3 regions of the Streptomyces sp. NPDC037013 genome follow, and region 1 is predicted to be linked to each of the others. Evidence: riboswitches for the same ligand, from Rfam matches in the RefSeq annotation. Region 1 holds a riboswitch; each other region holds the start of a gene.
What was found. A riboswitch is a leader RNA that binds a small molecule or an ion and turns the genes downstream of it on or off. The one in region 1 is predicted to bind cobalamin.
Positions count from the first base shown of each region.

Region 2: another riboswitch for cobalamin. It lies ahead of ACZ7DY_RS08840 (ribonucleoside-diphosphate reductase subunit alpha); the one in region 1 lies ahead of ACZ7DY_RS10255 (ABC transporter substrate-binding protein).
Region 3: another riboswitch for cobalamin. It lies ahead of ACZ7DY_RS18540 (energy-coupling factor ABC transporter permease); the one in region 1 lies ahead of ACZ7DY_RS10255 (ABC transporter substrate-binding protein).

Region 1 covers NZ_JBVJRV010000003.1:69,056-71,366, forward strand. Annotated here, with positions in the region: gene ACZ7DY_RS10255 (ABC transporter substrate-binding protein) at 1-1,006, opposite strand, end outside; cobalamin riboswitch at 1,080-1,264, opposite strand; gene ACZ7DY_RS10260 (VOC family protein) at 1,282-1,845, opposite strand; gene ACZ7DY_RS10265 (helix-turn-helix domain-containing protein) at 1,842-2,311, opposite strand, start outside.
Region 2 covers NZ_JBVJRV010000002.1:840,875-843,185, forward strand. Annotated here, with positions in the region: gene ACZ7DY_RS08840 (ribonucleoside-diphosphate reductase subunit alpha) at 1-1,139, opposite strand, end outside; cobalamin riboswitch at 1,271-1,393, opposite strand; gene ACZ7DY_RS08845 (GNAT family N-acetyltransferase) at 1,455-1,958, opposite strand; gene mctP (monocarboxylate uptake permease MctP) at 2,044-2,311, opposite strand, start outside.
Region 3 covers NZ_JBVJRV010000004.1:880,238-882,548, forward strand. Annotated here, with positions in the region: gene ACZ7DY_RS18535 (PTS ascorbate transporter subunit IIC) at 1-1,013, shown strand, start outside; cobalamin riboswitch at 1,123-1,306, shown strand; gene ACZ7DY_RS18540 (energy-coupling factor ABC transporter permease) at 1,337-2,047, shown strand; gene ACZ7DY_RS18545 (energy-coupling factor ABC transporter substrate-binding protein) at 2,047-2,311, shown strand, end outside.

The sequences.
Region 1 (2,311 bases):
GTTCGATGCCGTCGACCGTGCGGATCGTGGGGTTCATGGCCTGGCCGCTGAGCAGCACGTACCGCTTCTTCTTCACCGCGGTCAGGTTCTTCGTCGCCGGGTTGGTCTCCAGGAACCTGATCTTCTCCCGGGCGCTCTCCGCGGACTGGGACCTGCGCGTGAGGTCGCCGATGACGAGGACGTCGGGGTCGCGGTCGGCGACGGTCTCCCAGTTGATCTGGGGCCACTCCTCGCGGGTGTCGTCGAAGACGTTCTTCACGCCGAGTTCGCGGGTGATGATGCCGGGGGCGCCGCAGCAGCCCGCCATGTACGGGGCGTCGGAGTTGGCGAACCAGTACAGGAGCGTCGTGTCGGATGCGGCGGCCCTGTCGATGTCCTCGGTCGCCTTCGTGACCCGGCGCTTCAGGTCGGCGATGAGCTTCTCGCCGCGCTTCTCGACGCCGAAGACCTTCGCCAGGTCGCGCACCTCGCCGTAGACGGTGTCCATGGTGAGGGTCTTGACGCGCTTGCCGTCGCCGCCGCCGTCGTTGTCCTTGCCCGCGCAGTCGGTGGGCGAGACGTAGACGGGGACGCCGAGTCCGGTGAACTTCGTGCGGTCGGCGACGCCGCCCTTGCCGACGGTGTAGAGGAAGGAGGCGCTGACGAAGTCGGGTTCCTCGGCGAGGACCTTCTCCAGCGAGGGGTAGCGGTCGGCGAGCCGCTTCACCTTCGCGTTCTCCTGCCGGAGGTTCTTCAGGACCGGGTCGGTCCAGGTGCCGGTGCCGGCCATCCGGTCGGCGAGGCCGAGGGAGAGCAGGATCTCCGTGGACCCCTGGTCGAGGGAGACGGCCCGCCGGGGCGGCGCCTTCACCGTCGCCTCCTTGCCGCAGGAGGCGACAGTGACGGGGTAGCCGTCGGCGTTCTTGCCCGCCGGCCGCTGCGCGGAGCCGTCGCCGCACGCGGTGAGCGTGAGCGCGCCGGCGCAGAGGAAGCTGAGGAGGGCGGATATACGGGCTGTCGAGGACACGTGTTCCCTGGTCCCTTGAGTCTCGCGGCTCATACGCGGAGCCTGGCCTGCGTCTCGACCTCCGCCGCCCGGTGTGCGAGCGGAGGCGCCAGCAGGTCTTCGGACTCGGGATCGACCGGACGGGGCGCCTTCCCGGGCGTCCTGTGACACCCAGTGGCCGTGGCCCCGCCCGTCCCCCTCACCGCTGCGCGTCAGTTCCGGATTCGCACCGGATTCCCTGGCCCAGGTGTGGGTTTGACTGGCTTGCGCAAGTTATCACGCACGCCCGGGCCCGCTCATACGGCTTCGGCCGGGTCGGGCCTCGGCTCGCCGCGGTAGGTGCCGAAGGACCAGCGGTTCCCCTCCGGGTCCTCGATGCCGAACTCGCGGCTGCCGTACGGCTTGTCCTCGATCTCCGCGATGACCTTCACGCCGGCCGCGGTGAGGCGGCGGTACAGGTCGTCCACCCGCGCGGTGACGACGTACGCGGATCCGGCGCCGGGCCTGCCGCAGGTGGAGGCGGCGGCCGGGTCGTAGGAGCCGAGCATGACGCCGCCGCCCTCGGGCCAGTCGAGCTGGGCATGGGCGACGCGGCCCTCGTCCTCGTAGACGGCGGTGCGCAGGAAGCCGACGGTGCCGACCAGGAAGTCGATCAGGGCGGGGGCGTCCTTGGCCTGGAGGCCGGGCCAGATGGCGGGAGCAGGGGTGCGGAGCGGCTGCTCCGGCTCCGGGGCGCCGGAGGGCGAGTTCAGGATGGGGCCCGGTGTGGGGGCCGGGGTGGTGTTCGTGGCGGGGCTCTGGGCCGAATTCGTGGCGGGGCTCTCGGAGGAGTCTGAGGCGGGGTTCGGTGTGGTGTTCATGCCGTCGAGTCTTCGCCCTTGCCGTGCGCCCCGGCTTGGATATTCCGGCACTCTTCGGCCAGCCAGGCGGTGGGACTCACCCCCGTGTACTGCCGGAAGTCGCGGACGAGGTGCGAGTGGTCGTAGTAGCCGGCGTCGGCCGCGACCCGGGCGAGGTCGGGCGCGGCGCCCGCCGCGACCGCGCGGGCCACGGTGGCCTTGGCGTGCTGGAAGCGCATCAGACGTGCCGCCTGTTTGGGGCTCAGTCCCGTCTCGGCGCGGAAGAGCGCGGTCAGCCGGCGCTCGCTGAGCGCCACGTGCCGGGAGAGGCCGCCCAGGGTGCCCGCGCCGCGGTACCGGGCCAGCCATGCCCAGGCCTCGGCGACCTCCGGACGGACGGACCCGGCGGTGCCCCGGCGAGGCTCGTCGTACACGCGCCGCCGCAGATACGCGGAGAGGTGGGCGAAGCGGTCCTCCCAGCCGTCCA
Region 2 (2,311 bases), on a different contig from region 1:
GCGTCGAACTCCTCGCCCCACAGGTCGACCAGGTCGGGCACGTCCGAGGGCGAGAAGAGCGACCACTCCTGGTCGGCGGCGACCCGGCGCATGAACTCGTCCGGGATCCAGTGCGCGAGGTTGAGGTTGTGGGTGCGGCGCGCGTCCTCACCGGTGTTGTCGCGCAGCTCCAGGAACTCCTCGATGTCGAAGTGCCAGGTCTCCAGGTAGACCGCGGCCGCGCCCTTGCGGCGCCCGCCCTGGTTGACCGCGGCGACCGAGGCGTCCAGCGTCTTCAGGAACGGCACGATGCCGTTGGAGTGCCCGTTGGTGCCGCGGATCAGCGAGCCCCGGGAGCGGATGCGCGAGTACGAGAGTCCGATGCCGCCCGCGTGCTTGGAGAGCCGCGCCACCTGGTGGTAGCGGTCGTAGATCGAGTCCAGCTCGTCCAGCGGGGAGTCGAGGAGGTAGCAGGACGACATCTGGGGGTGGCGGGTGCCGGAGTTGAAGAGCGTCGGCGAGGACGGCAGGTAGTCCAGGCGGCTCATCAGGCCGTACAGCGCGGCGACTTCGTCGAGCGCGCGGGTGCTGTCGTCCTCGGCCAGGCCGCTCGCGACGCGCAGCATGAAGTGCTGCGGGGTCTCGATGACCTGGCGGGTGATGGGGTGACGCAGCAGATAGCGGCTGTGCAGCGTGCGCAGGCCGAAGTAGCCGAAGCGGAAGTCGGCGCCGTCGGCGAGCGCGGTCTCCACGAGCGCGTCGAGCCGGGCCGCGTGCGAGGTCACGAAGGCGGCGGTGCGGTCGGCGATCAGGCCCTCGCGCCGGCCGACCGCGATCGACTCGGTGAAGGAACGCACGCCCTGGGTGGCGGCCTCGGCGGCGATGGAGAGGGAGAGCAGCCGGGCGGCGAGCTTGGAGTAGGCCGGGTCCTCGGAGATGAGCCCCGCGGCCGCCTCCGTCGCGAGCGTCCGCAGCTCCGCCTCGTCGGCCCGCGCCGACCGGCCCCGCAGCGCGGCGGCGGCGACCCGCCCGGGGTCGGCGTCGGGGAGGTCGGCGGTGAGGTCGGTCAGGGTGCGCAGCAGCGCGGTCCCCGGCGCGTCGGCGCCCTCGGCGGTCGTCGGTGACGGCGCTGACGCAGGTTCGGCAGGCGCGATGGTCACGTGGAGCTCTCCCTCGCTCGGCTCTGGGCCTGGGGGAGGGGTCGGCACACACGGGCGCACCCGGGCAGGGCGGCGTACCGCGTCCACCGGCCCATTCCACGAGGCCCGGACGGTCGGCACCCGGGCCGGACGGCACGGGTGCGCTGCCGGCAGGTCTTCGGACTCCGCGTACGACAAATGCGTACACGTCCACCGTTGCGGGACAGTTCCGGACTTGCACCGGATTCCCCTGCGGCGACAGCGAGCACGAGCATACATCTTGTGTCGCGCTTCGGGAGCAGGCCCACATCTTGTGTCGGGTCAGGGAGGTGGGGTCTAGAGCGTCAAGGCGTAGGTGCGCAGCGGCAGGTCGGGGAGGGGGCACCAGTCGCGCTCCGGGGTCCGCAGGAAGCCGAGGCGTTCGTAGAGCCGGTGGGCGGTGCGCATGGAGGGCGAGGAGGAGAGCACGAGCCGGCTCCGGCCCGCGTTCCTGGACCGCTGGACGCACGAGCGCACCAGGAGCTCGCCGACGCCCCGGCCGCGCGCCGCGTGCGCGACCGCCAGCATGCGGATCTCGGTCTCGCCGTCCCGCGCGATGTCCGCCAGGGGCCCGCCGTCCGGCACGAAGGTCACGCCGCCGAGCAGCTCCCCGGCCATGTCGTCCGCAACGGCGACCAGGATCTCGGCGTGCGCCGCGCGTCCGGCCACGTCCCGCAGCACGGGCAGGTAGGGGTCCTCGGTCCCGAAGTCCAGGTGTCCGTCGTCGAGATAGGCCTGCGCGGTGAGGTCGCCCACGGCCCCGTACTCCTCGGGCCTCGCCCGCCTGATCGTGATGTCCATGCGCCGCAGTGTGCAACAGGAGACGACGAAGGGCCGCCGGTTTTCCGGCGGCCCTTGTCGGATGCGGTGCGGTTGTGGGGGCGGGTCAGTGCCCGGAGCCCGCGGTGGCCTTCGGCAGCTCCTGTACGACACCGGGGTCGCCGGCGTCCGCCGTGTAGTCCTCCGGGGACGTCTCGTCGACGCCCTCGGGGGCCTTCAGCGCCTTCAGGACGAAGGTGAGGACCACGGTCACGAGCACGTTCAGGATGAACGCGGTCAGGCCGATGTAGCCGATCTCGCCGATGCCGGGGATCTCGTCCGACGAGCCGCCGAAGTGCTTCTGGGTCGGCGAGGCGACGCCGTACGCGGCGACC
Region 3 (2,311 bases), on a different contig from region 1:
TCGGCCACTTCGGGACGGCCGGTTACATCGCGGCCGGCGCGACCGGGCAACTGGTGGGCCGCCGCAGCCGCAGCACCGAGGAGATGAACCTCCCCGAAGGCCTGCGTTTCCTGCGCGACTCGATGGTGGCGACCGCCCTGTCGATGGTCCTGATCTACCTGATCATGTCGCTGGTCTTCCTCGGCAAGGCGGGCAAGGAGGCGGCGTTCAAGGCCTTCGGCGAGGACGGCGCGCCGGGCGCGAGCGGCGTCGGCGACTACGTCATGCAGTCGGTCATGCAGGGCCTGCAGTTCGGCATCGCCGTCGCCGTGATCCTCTTCGGCGTCCGCACGATCCTCGGCGAACTCGTCCCGGCCTTCCAGGGCATCGCCCGGAAACTGGTGCCCGGCGCGGTGCCCTCCCTCGACGCGCCCATTGTCTTCCCCTATGCACAGAACGCCGTCCTGGTCGGCTTCGTCTCCAGCTTCGCCGGCGGCCTCGCAGGGCTCGGCCTGCTCGCCTGGATCTTCCATCCGGCCTTCGGGCTCGCCCTCGTCCTGCCCGGCCTCGTCCCGCACTTCTTCACCGGTGGTGCGGCGGGCGTCTACGGCAACGCGACCGGCGGCCGGCGCGGCGCCGCCGCGGGCGCCTTCGTCAACGGCCTCCTCATCACCTTCCTGCCCGCCCTGCTCCTGAAGGTCCTCGGCGCCTTCGGCAAGGAGAACACCACCTTCGGCGACGCCGATTTCGGCTGGTTCGGCACCCTCATCGGCCATGCGGCCAAGACGGGCGAAACCACTGGAATCCTCCTGATGCTGCTGATCGGCGCCGCCCTCCTGCTCGGCGCCGTGGTCTTCCAGAAGCGGGTCGTGGAGACCGGCTGGGACCCCGGAGCCCATCGCGACGCCCTGCTCCCCGCCGAGGGTGCCCACACTCCGCCGACAGCCCCCGGTTCCGCCGGACGACCGGTCGCGTATGCGAAGATCCGGCCACCGCGCGGCGCGCCCAAGCCGCCCCCGCCGCCGCCCCGGTGACCCCACCAGCCACACATAGCCCCTGAACAGGGGCGTACGCGGTGGTACGCGCGCACACGTACGACACCACCGCACCCCGCGCACAAGTTGTCAGCGGATCAGTTGCGCACTAATGTCGCCACGCCTTGGTGCACGGGAAATCCGGTGTGATGCCGGTGCGGCCCTCGCCACTGTGATCGGGAAGTCCGGCTCCAGCCCTCGCGGCAGCCACTGGGTGCACACGCACCCGGGAAGGCGGAGTCCGGTCGGTACGACCCGTCAGCCAGGAGACCGGCCAAGGCGCGTTGTCCATCCACGAGGTGCTGGAGAGGGTCTGCCGAGCCATGCACATAGCCGAGGGTTTCCTCCCACCGGCGCACGCGATCGCCTGGGGCGTAGCGTCCGCGCCGTTCGTCGTCCACGGAGTCCGCTCCCTGACCCGTGAAGTCAAGGAACACCCGGAGAGCACCCTGCTCCTCGGCGCCTCCGGGGCCTTCACATTCGTCCTTTCCGCCCTGAAGATCCCGTCCGTGACGGGCAGTTGCTCGCACCCGACGGGCACCGGCCTCGGAGCGATCCTGTTCCGGCCGCCGATCATGACGGTGCTCGGCACCATCACCCTGCTCTTCCAGGCGCTGCTGCTCGCCCACGGCGGACTCACCACCCTGGGCGCCAACGTCTTCTCGATGGCGATCGTCGGACCCTGGGCCGGATACGCGGTCTACCGGCTCCTCAAGCGGTTCGACGTGCCGCTCATGGCCGCCGTCTTCTTCGGGGCCTTCGTCGCCGACCTGTCCACGTACTGCGTCACCAGCGTCCAGCTGGCGCTGGCCTTCCCCGACCCGAGCAGCGGTTTCCTCGGCGCGCTGGGGAAGTTCGGCGGCATCTTCGCCGTCACGCAGGTCCCGCTCGCGGTCAGCGAGGGGCTCCTCACCGTCCTGGTGATGCGGCTGCTCGTGCAGTCCAGCAAGGGTGAGCTCACCCGGCTCGGCGTGCTCCTGCAGAGCAAGCAGGCCGGGACGACGACCAAGACGGAGACGGGGGCCAGCGCCTGATGAGCCGGAACGCGAAGATCAACACCCTGCTGCTCGTCATCGTCGCCGCGCTCGCGGTGCTGCCCCTCGCCCTGGGGCTCGGAGACGACAAGAAGGAGCCGTTCACCGGCTCCGACGCACAGGCCGAGACGGCGATCACCGAGAACGAACCGGACTACAAGCCCTGGTTCTCGCCGCTGTACGAACCCCCTTCGGGGGAGATCGAATCGGCCCTCTTCGCCCTGCAGGCGGCCCTCGGCGCGGGCGTGCTCGCGTACTACTTCG